DNA from 2 places in the Photorhabdus aballayi genome. Region 1 is predicted to be linked to the other one. Evidence: predicted binding sites of a transcription regulator. Region 1 holds the regulator's gene; the other holds the start of a gene.

Region 1 (6,671 bases):
GCCCTCTTTCTCTTTGGTTGCGCCACGAAGCTCTTTAGCATAGGTGGCAACTTCCATCACATGTTCGTAGCCGATATAAATTGGAATAATGGTAATTGGGCGTGATTCGCCTCTCAACAGCGCTTGTAACGTCATGGACAGCGTACCCGTTTTGGGATCGAGTAAACGACCTGTCCTGGAGCGACCGCCTTCCATGAAGTACTCAACAGAATAACCTCGGGCAAACAACTCACCTAGATATTCCCGGAATATCGTGGCGTAGAGTTTATTACCCTTGAACGTGCGGCGGATGAAAAATGCGCCAAGACGGCGGAATATTGGCCCTGCCGGCCAAAAATTCAGGTTGATGCCAGCGGCGATATGGGGCGGTACCAAGCCTTGATGATAGAGCACGTAGGAGAGCAGCAAATAATCCATGTGGCTACGATGGCAGGGCGCATAAACCAGTTCGTGACCATCCTGTGCCAGACGGCGGATACGTTCAGCATTGTGAACATTGATCCCTTGATACAGGCGGTTCCAGGTCCAACCCAGTACACGGCCTGACAGCCGTACCGTTTCATAAGAGAAATCCGCAGCAATCTCTTCCATTATGTTAATGGCATTCTGTCGGGCTTTCTCATGTGAGATTTTCTTGGTGCGGGCCTCATCAGAGACCGCCTTTTCTATCGCTTTCGATGCCAGTAACTTGTTAAACAGCTCCTGACGAACCGGCAGGCGCGGCCCAACGGCTGCCAGGCGTTGGCGCGAGTAGTGCATTCGCGCCACACGAGCCAGTTTATGGGCAATAGTCTTATCCGTGCCATGCTCAGTTGCCATATAGCGTAGAGATACTGTGTTTGAAAAGCGCACAAAACTATCTCGGCCTAGCCAGAGAATGGCAAAGAATTTTTGGATACCATTGAGTAGCCGCAAATATGGGGCGCTCTGCCCTTCGCGTCCAGGGGAACGACCGAACATGACAGAAACCGGCAGCATTTGAATATCCAAATTTGGATTATTGCGATGTAGATCTAGATAAGCATGGAAGATTTTTACGGATTCCTGCTTTGGCGCGCAATAGCGGAATACGCGTGGGCCATTATCGATAAATACATAGCTGGGAAGTTCAGTGTCACCGATCTCCAGTGAATTTAATGGGTCCGGCAGATCCTGCTCAAGACATTGCTGACGTAGTGCCAGTAAGTCTGCTTTGGAATGATACGGCAGCACGTATAGAATCGGGCGTGTCGTATCGAGCCGCAATTCAGTAATAGGATCTGTAGGGATAAGTTTGCTCTTTACCAGTATTTTTAGTGGTAAATTCAATAATTTATAATATATTTTACGCCAACTTGACATAAATATCTTGAAGCCTCTTGTTAGCAACACGTTGCCAGCATACCAGAAACAGGTGTTGAGATCTGTTGTGTTAAGACAATAATAAAAGGGAAAAGTGTTAAATAACCTCATATTTGGTGTGAATAATTTATGGCGAATCAATCCAAAGGCTTGACCCGTATCATTAACGCAATTGTATATTCGATGAAAGGTATTAAGGCGACATGGCAAAATGAAGCGGCTTTCCGTCAGGAAATAATTTTAGCGATATTGGCTATAATAGTTGCTTTTTATCTGGATATCGGCGCAGTTGAACGCATTTTACTGATTGGTTCAGTGATGTTGGTGTTGATTATGGAAATCCTGAATAGTGCTATTGAAGCAGTGGTTGACCGTATTGGCAGTGAGTTCCATGAACTGTCGGGTCGCGCGAAAGATATGGGATCGGCGGCTGTCTTTCTGACGATGATGTTGTCATTAATTGTCTGGGGAACCATCCTTTGGCGCTATTTTATGGCCTGATTTAGTTTAATAGTTAGGTATTATATTATAATTGGCTAATTTTCTACCCTGGTAGGTTCCCAATCGTTATTTAGCTGTATATACTCACATATTGACTGTATAAACAAACAGGGGACGAAATGAAAGCACTTACCGCAAGGCAGCAGCAAGTTTATGACTTGGTGCGTGACCATATTTCGCAAACGGGGATGCCGCCAACGCGTGCTGAAATTGCAGCACGTCTTGGCTTTCGTTCACCTAACGCGGCTGAAGAGCATTTGAAAGCATTGGCTCGTAAAGGGGTGATAGAGATTGTCGCAGGGGCATCTAGAGGTATCCGTTTATTGTTTGAAGAATCTGGTTTACCGTTAATTGGCCGTGTAGCCGCAGGTGAACCACTGTTGGCACAGGAACATATCGAAAGTCATTATCAGGTTGATCCTGCACTGTTTAAGCCAAGTGCTGATTTCCTGTTGCGAGTCAGCGGCATGTCTATGAAAGACGTTGGGATTATGGACGGTGATCTGCTGGCCGTGCATAAAACACAAGATGTTCGTAATGGGCAGATTATTGTTGCCCGTATTGAAGATGAAGTGACGGTAAAACGTTTTAAGCAGACTGGAAATAGCGTTGAATTATTGGCAGAAAACCCTGAATTTAAGCCAATTGTGGTGGATTTGAGTGAACAGAGTCTGACAATTGAAGGATTAGCGGTTGGGGTGATTCGTAACGGCAACTGGTCTTGATAGTAAAATATCAAATTGTTATTTTTGAGATTGTTAAAGAATTGAAATATTCCGGCAGAATCATGTTATACCCAATGGATTTCAAGATGCATCGCGACGGCAAGAGAGCGAATCCCCGGGAGCATAGCGAACTATGTGACCGGGGTGAGTGAGTGCAACCAACAAAGAAGCAACTTGAAAGATAACGGGTATATTGAATTTATCGTTGTGATTATGATTATCTTAAACGTGATTCTGCGGTTGTTTATTTCAGTCTGGCTCTGTACCAAAGGTAAGTATTTACTTACTATCTATTTCTTTTTTACTTCAATGCTGTGGTCATGCTGGCATTCACCTCGTTTAGTACAGGATTCGATCTCTTCACAGGGTGAGCATAAGCCATGCGCTTCGATGACGGTATGGCGTAAACTGAACCCGGCTGTTTTTGCTAACTGTTGAATGGCGGATTCAACGGTTCCACCATCTCGTTCTGTAACAGAACCACAACGGTCGCAAATAAACATTGCTGAGGTGTGGCTTGGTTGCTCAATATGGTGGCACAGGACATAACTGTTGGTGGATTCTATTTTATGAATAAATCCCTGCTCCAGCAGAAATTCCAGTGCCCGGTATACGGTAGGCGGTTTGGCCTGCGGTTCTGCTTCCCGTAGCAAATCCAGTAAATCATAAGCACTGATTGCCCCTGGCTGCGCTGAAATTAGACGCAAAACCTCAAGCCGTTGCGGAGTAAAGCGAACTCCACGAGCTTGGCAAATAACTTCGGCCTGTTCCAGTAACTTTTTTTGATTAATCAATTTCATTGCGCCCCTTACAACCAGTACGATGATAATATTGTGATGTTATCATGTTTCTTCAATGGAAAATATTATCCAGTAAAGTTCATTGTGATTGTCCCCTGATGGAGTTAATTTGGCTAAATTGGTACTCAATAGCAAAAATAATGTTTTCTTGAAGTTTATGATAATACAGACAAGAATTATCGTATATGACAGATAATTTTCGGAAAGGAAGCATTTGTGATGAAAGAGCTTTTACAAAATCAGCCTCATTATAGACAGTTCCCTGTCAAAGGCTATCAGGTAATGAAGCATATTATCTGTGAAAAAAGAAAGTTACCTTTTCTAAGAGCATTATATGCATTGATTAATGTTTTATTTGTAATTGCGGTATGTATGGGTATTGTATTATCTGTAGCAATTGTTTTATTTATAATAGGTAATGTATCTGTCCCTAATACCGACTATTTACTTCTGGCACAAGTAGGAGGTATAGCATTATTGGGTGTAATGTTACTCTCTGTTATTATTTATCGCATTGTTAAGCGTCCTGAATGGGAGCAACGGCGTTATTATCAACAAGCAGGCTTATCTCTTTTACCAGAAGAGAAGCGCCAGGCATTACGGTTAAATATTGTTAGTGACTATTGGCTAGGTTTTTGGAGTGAAACTCTAGAGCATTATCCTTTACAGTCACGAGTTGCCCATGATAACTATCGTTACTGCCTGCTCCCATTATCTCTGACCCAGGAACATCAATCCCAATTATATAGCGACTGGGGAATTATTGATGAAGACGGGTATATGAAAATGCTAACGGGTTTGTGGGAGGGGATACATTCAAAACATTTTGCTATTGATGTTGCTCTTAGTGATGGAAAAATGTTTAAAGTGCTTGCTAAATTAGTTGAAGTAACACCTGACTATATTCATAAATGCTCCAAACCTATTAATGAACGCCCTCCTGCATTAGTGTGGGGGTTTGATTTGTGGCTTGCAATTGTTTTAAGTCGTAACTGTTTTTGTGCCGGTTATATTAGTGAAGAAATGGCATGGAAAAATATGTTGAAAACCGCTGATTATGTTTATGAAATCTTCGGTAATTTTGATGAGTTTTATACAAATTTCCGGCTAGGAAATGCTTACTGGAGTAATGATTTTAACCGGTCTAAAGAACGGCTGGAACAATTTAATTATTATAAGTCACATTGTGACTGGCCAATTGCTAGTTTACCGTGGCCTGAACCAAAAGGCGTTATCATGGAAAGGCAGATGATGACAGGTTTTTCTGCATTAGTAGAAGATGTTGTACGTAGTAACATGGAAGAACAACAAAGTTATGAATTTGATATTACTGAGCTGTCAGCGTCTCGTGTACTTCATTAATATTTACATGAAATGTTTCCCCTTGAAGAACATTTCAAGGGGAAATAAGTAATTAATATAGAAAATAGTGGCTTAATTATTTTTTTTGTGGTTTCAACTTGAATGTAAAGTTCGACTTGTTTGCTGATATTGTCTGTCACTACGAAATTCATTCCCCATTGAAGATGGTCTATTTGAGTTTGTAAATCTCTACTACAAGTTTCTGTTTTCAATATTCGGATTTATTAAAAAGTAACATAATTTACCCCGTTTCCTGAAATCACTTGTTCTAAATGAAACGGGGCCAATATTTACTTTATTAGTTAATGGGTTAAATCAAACTAATAAATTTTCTCTCTATATCTTTAATGGCCGCACATCCTGCCAGTTTCATGCTAAGTTTCAGTTCATCCTTAAGTAGGTTTAAAATGGAAGTTACGCCTGGCGCTCCGCCCAATGCTAGCGCATACAAAATGGGCCTGCCGATAGCGACAGCTTTAGCGCCTAATGCGAGCGCTTTAAACACATGGGTACCGCGGCGGATGCCTCCATCCAGATAGACTGGAATTTTAGATCCAACCGCTTCAACAATGTGCGGTAATGAAGCGATCGCTGCCGGGACAGTATCTAATTGACGGCCGCCGTGATTAGATACTTGAATCGCTGCGGCGCCGTGTTCAACACATTCTTTAGCATTTTCGGCGGATTGAATCCCTTTTACGATGATTGGAAGGCCTGATTCTTTGGCGAGGAACTCAAGGTCATTAAAATCAAGATCCCGTTTAAATAGCGCTGTAATCTCTGATAAGCTTGCTCCTGCGGGAACGCCTGGAATATTAGGAAATGGTAATGAATGTGGGAAAACAAATTTATTACGTTTATCGGTTTCTCTATTACCACTCCACTCTAAATCGACCGTAAAGACGATTGCGGTTGCCCCCATCGCTTTGGCTCTGCGTATCATTTCGCGGTTAATGCCCATATCTTTGGTAAAATAAATTTGGAACCATTTGGGGCCATTACTCACTTTTGCTATCTCTTCAAGAGGTGAATTAGCTAGAGTTTGTGCGGTAAACAGTGTGCCGGCAGCGGCAGCGCCTCTTGCCGTTCCCAATTCAGCGGTAGTATGAGATAGCCCATGTGCTGCCATCGGGGGAATGAAAATAGGCATATCCACTTTACTGCCGAGCAATTCAGTTGTTGTGTCAGGCTCTTTTACTCCTGCGAGATAGCGAGGAATAATTTGAAAATCGTCAAACGCTCTGGTGTTTTCACGTAAAGTCCATTCATCGCCTGAACCGCCGCTGATATAGCCGAATTGGGGGGCAGGAATCAATTTACGTGCTTCTTTTTCCAGGTCGTAAAGATTAATAATATCAAGGGATTTTTCTGCACTATTTGTTTTGTAGGCTCCTGTCAGCTTTATGTTAGCAGTTGCGGCGTTGGCTGAGGATACAGCGGATAGCGTACCGGCAGCAGCAAGACTTAATCCTCCAACTATGACGTCTCTTCTTGATGGCATATAATTTTCCCTTACTTAGTAGGTTTAATAAGTATTGACAATAGAACTTGTCCACATATTAAGAATAGACCTATTCTGGATAATTCAAGCTAATAAATCCTTAAGAATGTTTTTATAAGCTGGCGAAGCCTATTGGAACTGGCGATTCTTTGTTGTGAGAGGAACATCACAAAATTTAAATTAAGGTATAGTCGCTTATTTCATTTGCTTACCTGAATTTTTAGAGAGCAGTTAAAACAGAGGGGATTCGGATGCTGAATGTAAATGAACAGCTTAGCCATAAATTGGGTTTCACAAGTAATTGATCTATTAAACAGTGCTAACTATAAGAAAATAGTTAATTTATCTAAGTTATAAAAATATTTCATCATTCCTTGTCAGAAAAAGGCTATTATTTAAATAAGATCTAAAGTTATATACGGCAATTAGGTGGATATTTTA
Region 2 (6,671 bases), on a different contig from region 1:
CCAACGAGTTGCTGCTTTTTTCAGTAATTCAGGTTTTAAATAGTGATAACGTGCTAGTAATAAAATCGTTTCCTGCTCGGTGACATAGCCACTCATTTTATTCAATAAAGATTCAAGCTGATCTTCTGGTAAGATAACAATTGATTTTTTATTACCCTTAATCAAACTATTTAGCGGCTTCCTTAATTGATTTGGGTTTTGCTGCACAAACGTGTTAGCAATCTCACCAATCCGATTATTAAACCGATAAGAGATATCCAATACACATTCAGCATCTTTACCAAAATAATCAGCAAATACGGTATTCAACGTCGGTTCCGCACCACTGAAACGATATATTGCTTGCCAGTCATCCCCTACAGCAAACAGGCAACCTTGGCTATTTTGCGCTCGCAATGCAGTGAGCAATTTGGCCCCTAATGGTGAAATATCCTGAAACTCATCAACCAAAATATGCTTCCACGGGCTGATAAACCGCCCTTTATCCAGAATATTCACTGCCTGATGGATTAACCCTGAGTAATCAACAGCACCTTCTGTTTTTAATGCAGATTTCCACGCCTTTAATAAAGGTGCCATCAAGCGAATACACTTTTGAAACCGATCCAGATACTCTTCCTGAGTTTGCTCTATCATCGCCTTCTGACTACCACCATGTATACGCATCAAACCTAACCAACGCTCAAGCCGGTCTGACAAACGGTTAGCAAGTTGTTCATCGTGCCAAAATTCACCTTCCGGCACTTCCCATTTCAGCTCTTCTGTCAGACATTCCCGCCAACCTTTGGCCTGTGCTTTCTTCTCACTGCATTGTTGCTGCCAGTGTTTAATCAAAAAATCTCTTCTTTTTTGCTCATCAGTTTCCAGTTCACTGATTTTTGGTACTTTATTACTTCCTTGCTGAATGATATGCAACGCCAGAGCATGAAACGTTTTTACTTTAATATCATTCACACCAAGACGAATATGAATCCGTTCATTCATCTCATTTACCGCCTGATTATCAAACACCAATAGCAATATCTGTTCGGGAATCACCTGTTGGCGAACTAATAACCAACCCGCTCTCGCAACTAACACAGATGTTTTTCCACTCCCCGCGCCAGCAAGAACCAGAACTGAATTTTCATCGTTAACAACAGCCAAACTCTGAGAAAGATTTAACGGAGATGTTTCTACCCGCTGAAAAAAGTCACGATGTTGCTCCAACATGCGTTCTGCCCATTGCAAATTCATCTTTTCAACAAGCTTTTCGCCATTCTCAAGCCAGCGCAAACACGTTTGATAACCATCCCGGCAATGATCAAATTGTTCCAGACGCTGTAACGGCAATGGTAAAGCCTGAAACGCTGCCTGAATCCGCTGTTGTAACTGGAACAAATCTGTTTTTTTAAACCAACGGTTCTGTTGGTCAATTCTGTTGATTTCACTAACCTGAGTTGCCAGTACATTAGCACTAATATCACTCATTTCCTGGCTCCATTTCTGCCATTCACCAAGCAGATAATGGTAAAAACGCTGAGTCTGCTGCCATTCAGCGCCATGAAGACGAACCGCTTGTCTATCGGGCAGTTCAAACTCTAACTCACCCCAGACAATTCCTCGTTTACACTGAATATTAATTAACTGGTTAAATGGGATCAGGTATTGATGCTTTTCACCACTGACTTCAATACCCGCATTCAGCAAACGCACCCGATTATAAGGATGCTGAGCAAGACGTTGACCAATTTGTGTTGCTTTAAGTTCCATTATCGAGCGCCATACCTAAAAAATAGTTGAATTATGTCTTATAAGAGTTTTTTATCACTAATAAACCTTTTATCATAATAGTTATTTATACCCTATGGATTTCAAGATGCATCGCGACGGCAAGGAAGCGAATCCCCGGGAGCATAGATAACTATGTGACCGGGGTGAGTGAGTGCAGCCAACAAAGAAGCAACTTGAAAGATAACGGGTATATGACGGCTATTATTACCTCAGGGGTATTTTGTGCTAACTGTTTTCTCCGGTCTGCGCCGTTTTCTTTATAACAGTCATTTTCTCTATTATAACCGTATCCTAATAGCCTTGGCTGGAACAACACTAGTGCCTTGGTTTTTGGATAAAGAGCCTAAAATAACTATCTCATTGACCTTGGGCGTTGTTGCCGCAGCACTCGCTGATCTTGATGATCGTCTGACTGGTCGTTTACGTAATCTAGTGATCACGCTGATTTCTTTCTTTATCGCTTCAGCCTCTATTGAATTACTGTTCCCTTATCCTTGGCTTTTTACCATCGGGCTAGCGTTATCCACTTGCAGTTTTATCTTACTGGGCGCCCTCGGACAGCGTTATGCCACTATTGCATTTGGGGCATTACTGATCGCAATTTATACCATGCTTGGTTCATCTATTTTCCCATTATGGTATCAACAACCCTTATTACTGCTGACAGGTGCAATCTGGTATAACCTGCTAACCTTAACGGGTCATTTACTGTTCCCTATCCGTCCGTTACAAGACAATCTGGCGCGTTGTTACCAACAACTTGCAATTTACCTTGATGCTAAAGCTAATCTGTTTGATCCCGATATAATAGAAGAAGGATACCAGCAATCCGTCATTAATGTGGCAATGGCAAACAGTGTCTTAGTTAACACACTAAATCAAGCCAAAGCCTCCCTACTGACCCGTCTGAAAGGTGATAACGGCCAACGTGGAACCCACCACACTCTGCACTATTACTTTGTTGCGCAAGATATTCACGAACGTGCAAGTTCATCTCATGTGCAATATCAAAGCCTACTTCATACTTTTCGTTACAGCGATATTCTGTTCCGCTTTCAACGTCTCCTCTCTATGCAAGCCCGTGCATGTGAACAGATTGCTCAATCAATACGTTGGCACAAACTATACCAACACAATCCGCGTATTGAACGTGCATTTAACTATTTGGAAAGTTCCCTACAACAACTCAATAAACAACAGAGACATAACCTCAAGATTACCGCCTTATATAATTTGCTGAAAAACCTGCGTGCGATTGATGCGCAATTAACAAGCATGAATTCTGGACGAGACAATATTTCCAAAGACAAAAAAGATGAAATTCAACTATCTGACGAAACGTTGACTGGCTGGCGAGATATCTGTCTAAGGCTCAACCGTCACCTAACCCCACAATCGGCCCTGTTCCGCCATGCAATCCGGATGTCTGTTCTGCTATGTAGTGGCTATACCATGATCCAGTTGTTGAATTTACAACATGGATATTGGATTTTACTAACCAGTCTGTTTGTTTGCCAACCTAACTACAGCGCTACCCGCCGCCGTTTGACACTGAGAATAATAGGAACCGTTGCCGGCGTATTGATCGGCTTGCCAATCCTTTACTTTGTGCCATCTATTGAGGGGCAACTGGTGCTAATTGTTATTTCTGGCGTATTGTTCTTCGTCTTCCGTAATACCCAGTATGCACATGCAACCCTGTTTATCACATTATTGGTATTATTATGCTTCAATTTGCTAGGTGAAGGCTTTGAAGTCGCGTTACCAAGAATTATTGATACATTAATTGGTTGTGGTAGCGCCTGGTTAGCCGTAAATTTCATTTGGCCAGATTGGAAATTTCGCCAGTTATCACAAGTGATAAACCGGACGATGAACACCAATTGTCGCTACCTTGATGCCATTTTAGTTCAATATCATCAGGGAAAAAATAATGGGTTGAACTATCGAATTGCCCGTCGCGATGCCCATAATAGTGACGCAGAACTAGTATCCGTTATTTCAAACATGTCTGCCGAGCCGAAAAGTGACCAGACTTCTCAAGAAAAAGCATTCCGGCTACTGTGCCTAAATCACACCATGCTAAGTTACATCTCTGCGTTGGGAGCACATCGAGATAAATTGGATAATGAAGTTATCCTGGATATTCTTAATGATGCTATTTGTTATGTCGATACAGCATTAAAACCGGCATTAATAGATGATGATAGAATTAAGCAAATACCTGCCAACATAGCAAAAAGAATCGAGCAAGCTCCGGTAGAAAGAAATAGTAAAGAGCAACTGGTATTGCAACAAACCCGTTTATTAATAGAATTACTACCTGAAATCGTTAATATCATTAAACAAATTAATCAATTATAACCAGATTGATATACTGGGGCAGTTGACTGCCCCTTTTATTAGCTATTCACGATAAAGATCTAACAAGCCAGCTCCTTGTGCCAGCGTAATAAATCATTACGGATCTGTACCGGTAAAACGGCTGAATGACATCCTTCAATTGCACCAGCCAAAGCAAGTAATAAACTAACATTAAATTTTCTTTTATATTGATGAAGTTTTAAATAACTGGCTTTAGCGCCTAACAACCGCAAATCTTCAACTTTACATATTCCAACTTTCCATAACTGACGTTCCAAAGACATTCCAAGATTAGGCAAATCCTTCAAGCGCTCTGGCATTTTCTTTTTACCCGCCATTTCAATAAATGAGTAATGATAAGCCAAATGCGCATATTGAGATAACAACTCTTGATCTTGCCAAAGTGATTCAATAACTTGGTAATAACGCAAAGTTACAGGCACTCCCTTTTTCGAGTAAATATAGTTTTTCATTCCTCTGGCTTTAAATAGTACCTCAGCATGCCCATTTCCTCGTAAATATAATTCTCCATCAGCAATAATAGCGAACATAATCCCATCAGCTAACAGACTGTAACCACCAAACTGTGGCTTCCTTGTCAATGTCCCAAACGAAGAAAAACCATTTTTGAGTTGAGTAAAACGTACCTCAGACAAAAACATACAGATCACTCCATGAGTTTTGTGCAAATAAATCTCTTATCCATAGATTTGCCCCAATTATTAGCAAAATAAATAACAGGAACAAGCAATTAAAAACATACGCAATCCAATTTTCTCTGCCAATGGTTAAATGAGTTTACAGCCATTTACAGTCAATATTTGCGAAGCTCTTTGAAAAAATAGACTTGATCTTAGCCTGACATGAAGATACTGTATATTAATACAGTTAATCGTAACGAGGTTCATTATGGGCATCCAATCATCCTGGGTTTACCCTTCTAAACATCAGTCAGCCAAAAAGCAGTTATCACTCTCTTCACCTACACAAGATAATTCAGCCAGAAGAGAAGGGGTAGTGAAAGAGGCTAAAGAAGGTATAGCGGAAGGTATATACCCTATGGATTTCAAGACGCATCGCGACGGCAAGGGAACGAATCCCCGGGAGCATAGATAACGATGTGACCGGGGTGAGTGAGTGCAGCCAACAAAGAGGCAATTTGAAAGATGACGGGTATAGTGAGTGAATTGATTTATAGTGATAACCAATATAGTGATAACCAATATAGCGATAACCAAGCTGTCATTAATCGTATATTGCTACCTTTGTTACGCCAATCAGGAAATGAAGCCCGCTGGTTGCTATGGGTTAGTCCACATAAGAAACTGAGCCGCCAATGGTTAATTAACTCCGGATTACCTTTAGATAAGATTGTCCAATTAAATCGCATCAGCTCCATTACAACGGTAGAAGCAATGGCAAGAGCATTGGCGAGTGGTAATTACAGCGTGGTACTTGGCTGGTTACCAAAGTTATCAGAAAGAGATACCGTAAAATTACAGGCTGCGGCACAAAAAGGTCATGCACTGGGCTTTATTATGCGCCCACAAGATGCAAATAAAGAAACCAACTGTGCTGAATCGCGAGCAGATTTACTAAAAATCCATTCCATTTACTATCATTGACTAAAACTAGGAATTATCGCAATATTTATAACACAAAATAACCAATTCAGACCGAAAATCACTAATCACAATTAAAATCAATTAATTAAGGTAAGATTAGTTGTAAAGAATAGTAAATTTTTAAAAAAAACCATACATTATCTTTTAAATTTTTTACTCTATTAATCAAGGGGCACTTGTAACTTTTTAACTTCGTTGTAGACTTTACACCATTAAAGGTTACTGCACTTATGTACCCTTGTATTGTTTGGTCCACTCGTTTTATGAAAGTGCAGTATTCCTAACTGAGTTTTTAATCAATATGGCTCAACAGCCTATCTTAGTAGATATTAAAAGATGCTAAATTAGTGCAGGTCATTCTTATGGGTGAATAGTGAACATGGAAGCGCGCAAAATTCAAAGCGTACACACAATAATGGTACCGGAGAATTTGAGCACAATTCAGTGCTCGCTTTTATTACAAAGAATGGCAAATGAAAGCCTAATGGGATAGGCAGTCAGTAAAAAGGCTCCCAAAGCCAATTGCCTATTGGGTGATGATAATAACGAGGCGTTAAAATGAAAAAGACAGCTATCGCGATAGCAGTGGCAGTGGCCGCTTTCACAACTGCAACGCAAGCAGCTCCAAAAGACAACACTTGGTATACCGGTGGTAAGTTGGGTTGGTCCCAATACCATGACGTAAACTTCTACGGCAACGGTTATACCAGTGCAATCGGTAATGGCCCTACTCACAAAAACCAATTGGGTGCGGGTGCTTTTTTAGGTTATCAAGCCAATCCATACCTAGGTTTTGAAATAGGTTATGACTGGTTAGGTCGCATGTCTTACAAAGGCAGCGTCAATAATGGTGCCTTCAAAGCCCACGGTTTCCAATTGGCAACCAAACTGAGCTATCCAATTATGGAT

Evidence for each region. The regulator LexA, encoded in region 1, represses DNA repair genes until DNA is damaged. The targets are predictions, from matches to a motif close to TNCTGTATGTACATACAGNA.
Region 2: the regulator LexA is predicted to act here: its motif matches at 5,008-5,027, upstream of sulA (SOS-induced cell division inhibitor SulA).

What each region holds. Positions count from the first base shown of each region.
Region 1 covers NZ_JAPFCD010000020.1:42,286-48,956, reverse strand. The annotation lists gene plsB (glycerol-3-phosphate 1-O-acyltransferase PlsB) at 1-1,341, opposite strand, end outside; gene OO184_RS12395 (diacylglycerol kinase) at 1,471-1,842, shown strand; gene lexA (transcriptional repressor LexA) at 1,962-2,567, shown strand; gene zur (zinc uptake transcriptional repressor Zur) at 2,858-3,367, opposite strand; gene OO184_RS12380 (DUF1266 domain-containing protein) at 3,587-4,729, shown strand; gene OO184_RS12375 (lactate oxidase) at 5,040-6,230, opposite strand.
Region 2 covers NZ_JAPFCD010000006.1:100,248-106,918, forward strand. The annotation lists gene helD (DNA helicase IV) at 1-1,752, opposite strand, end outside; gene yccS (YccS family putative transporter) at 1,996-4,137, shown strand; gene OO184_RS05350 (TfoX/Sxy family DNA transformation protein) at 4,197-4,799, opposite strand; gene sulA (SOS-induced cell division inhibitor SulA) at 5,304-5,762, shown strand; gene ompA (porin OmpA) at 6,321-6,671, shown strand, end outside.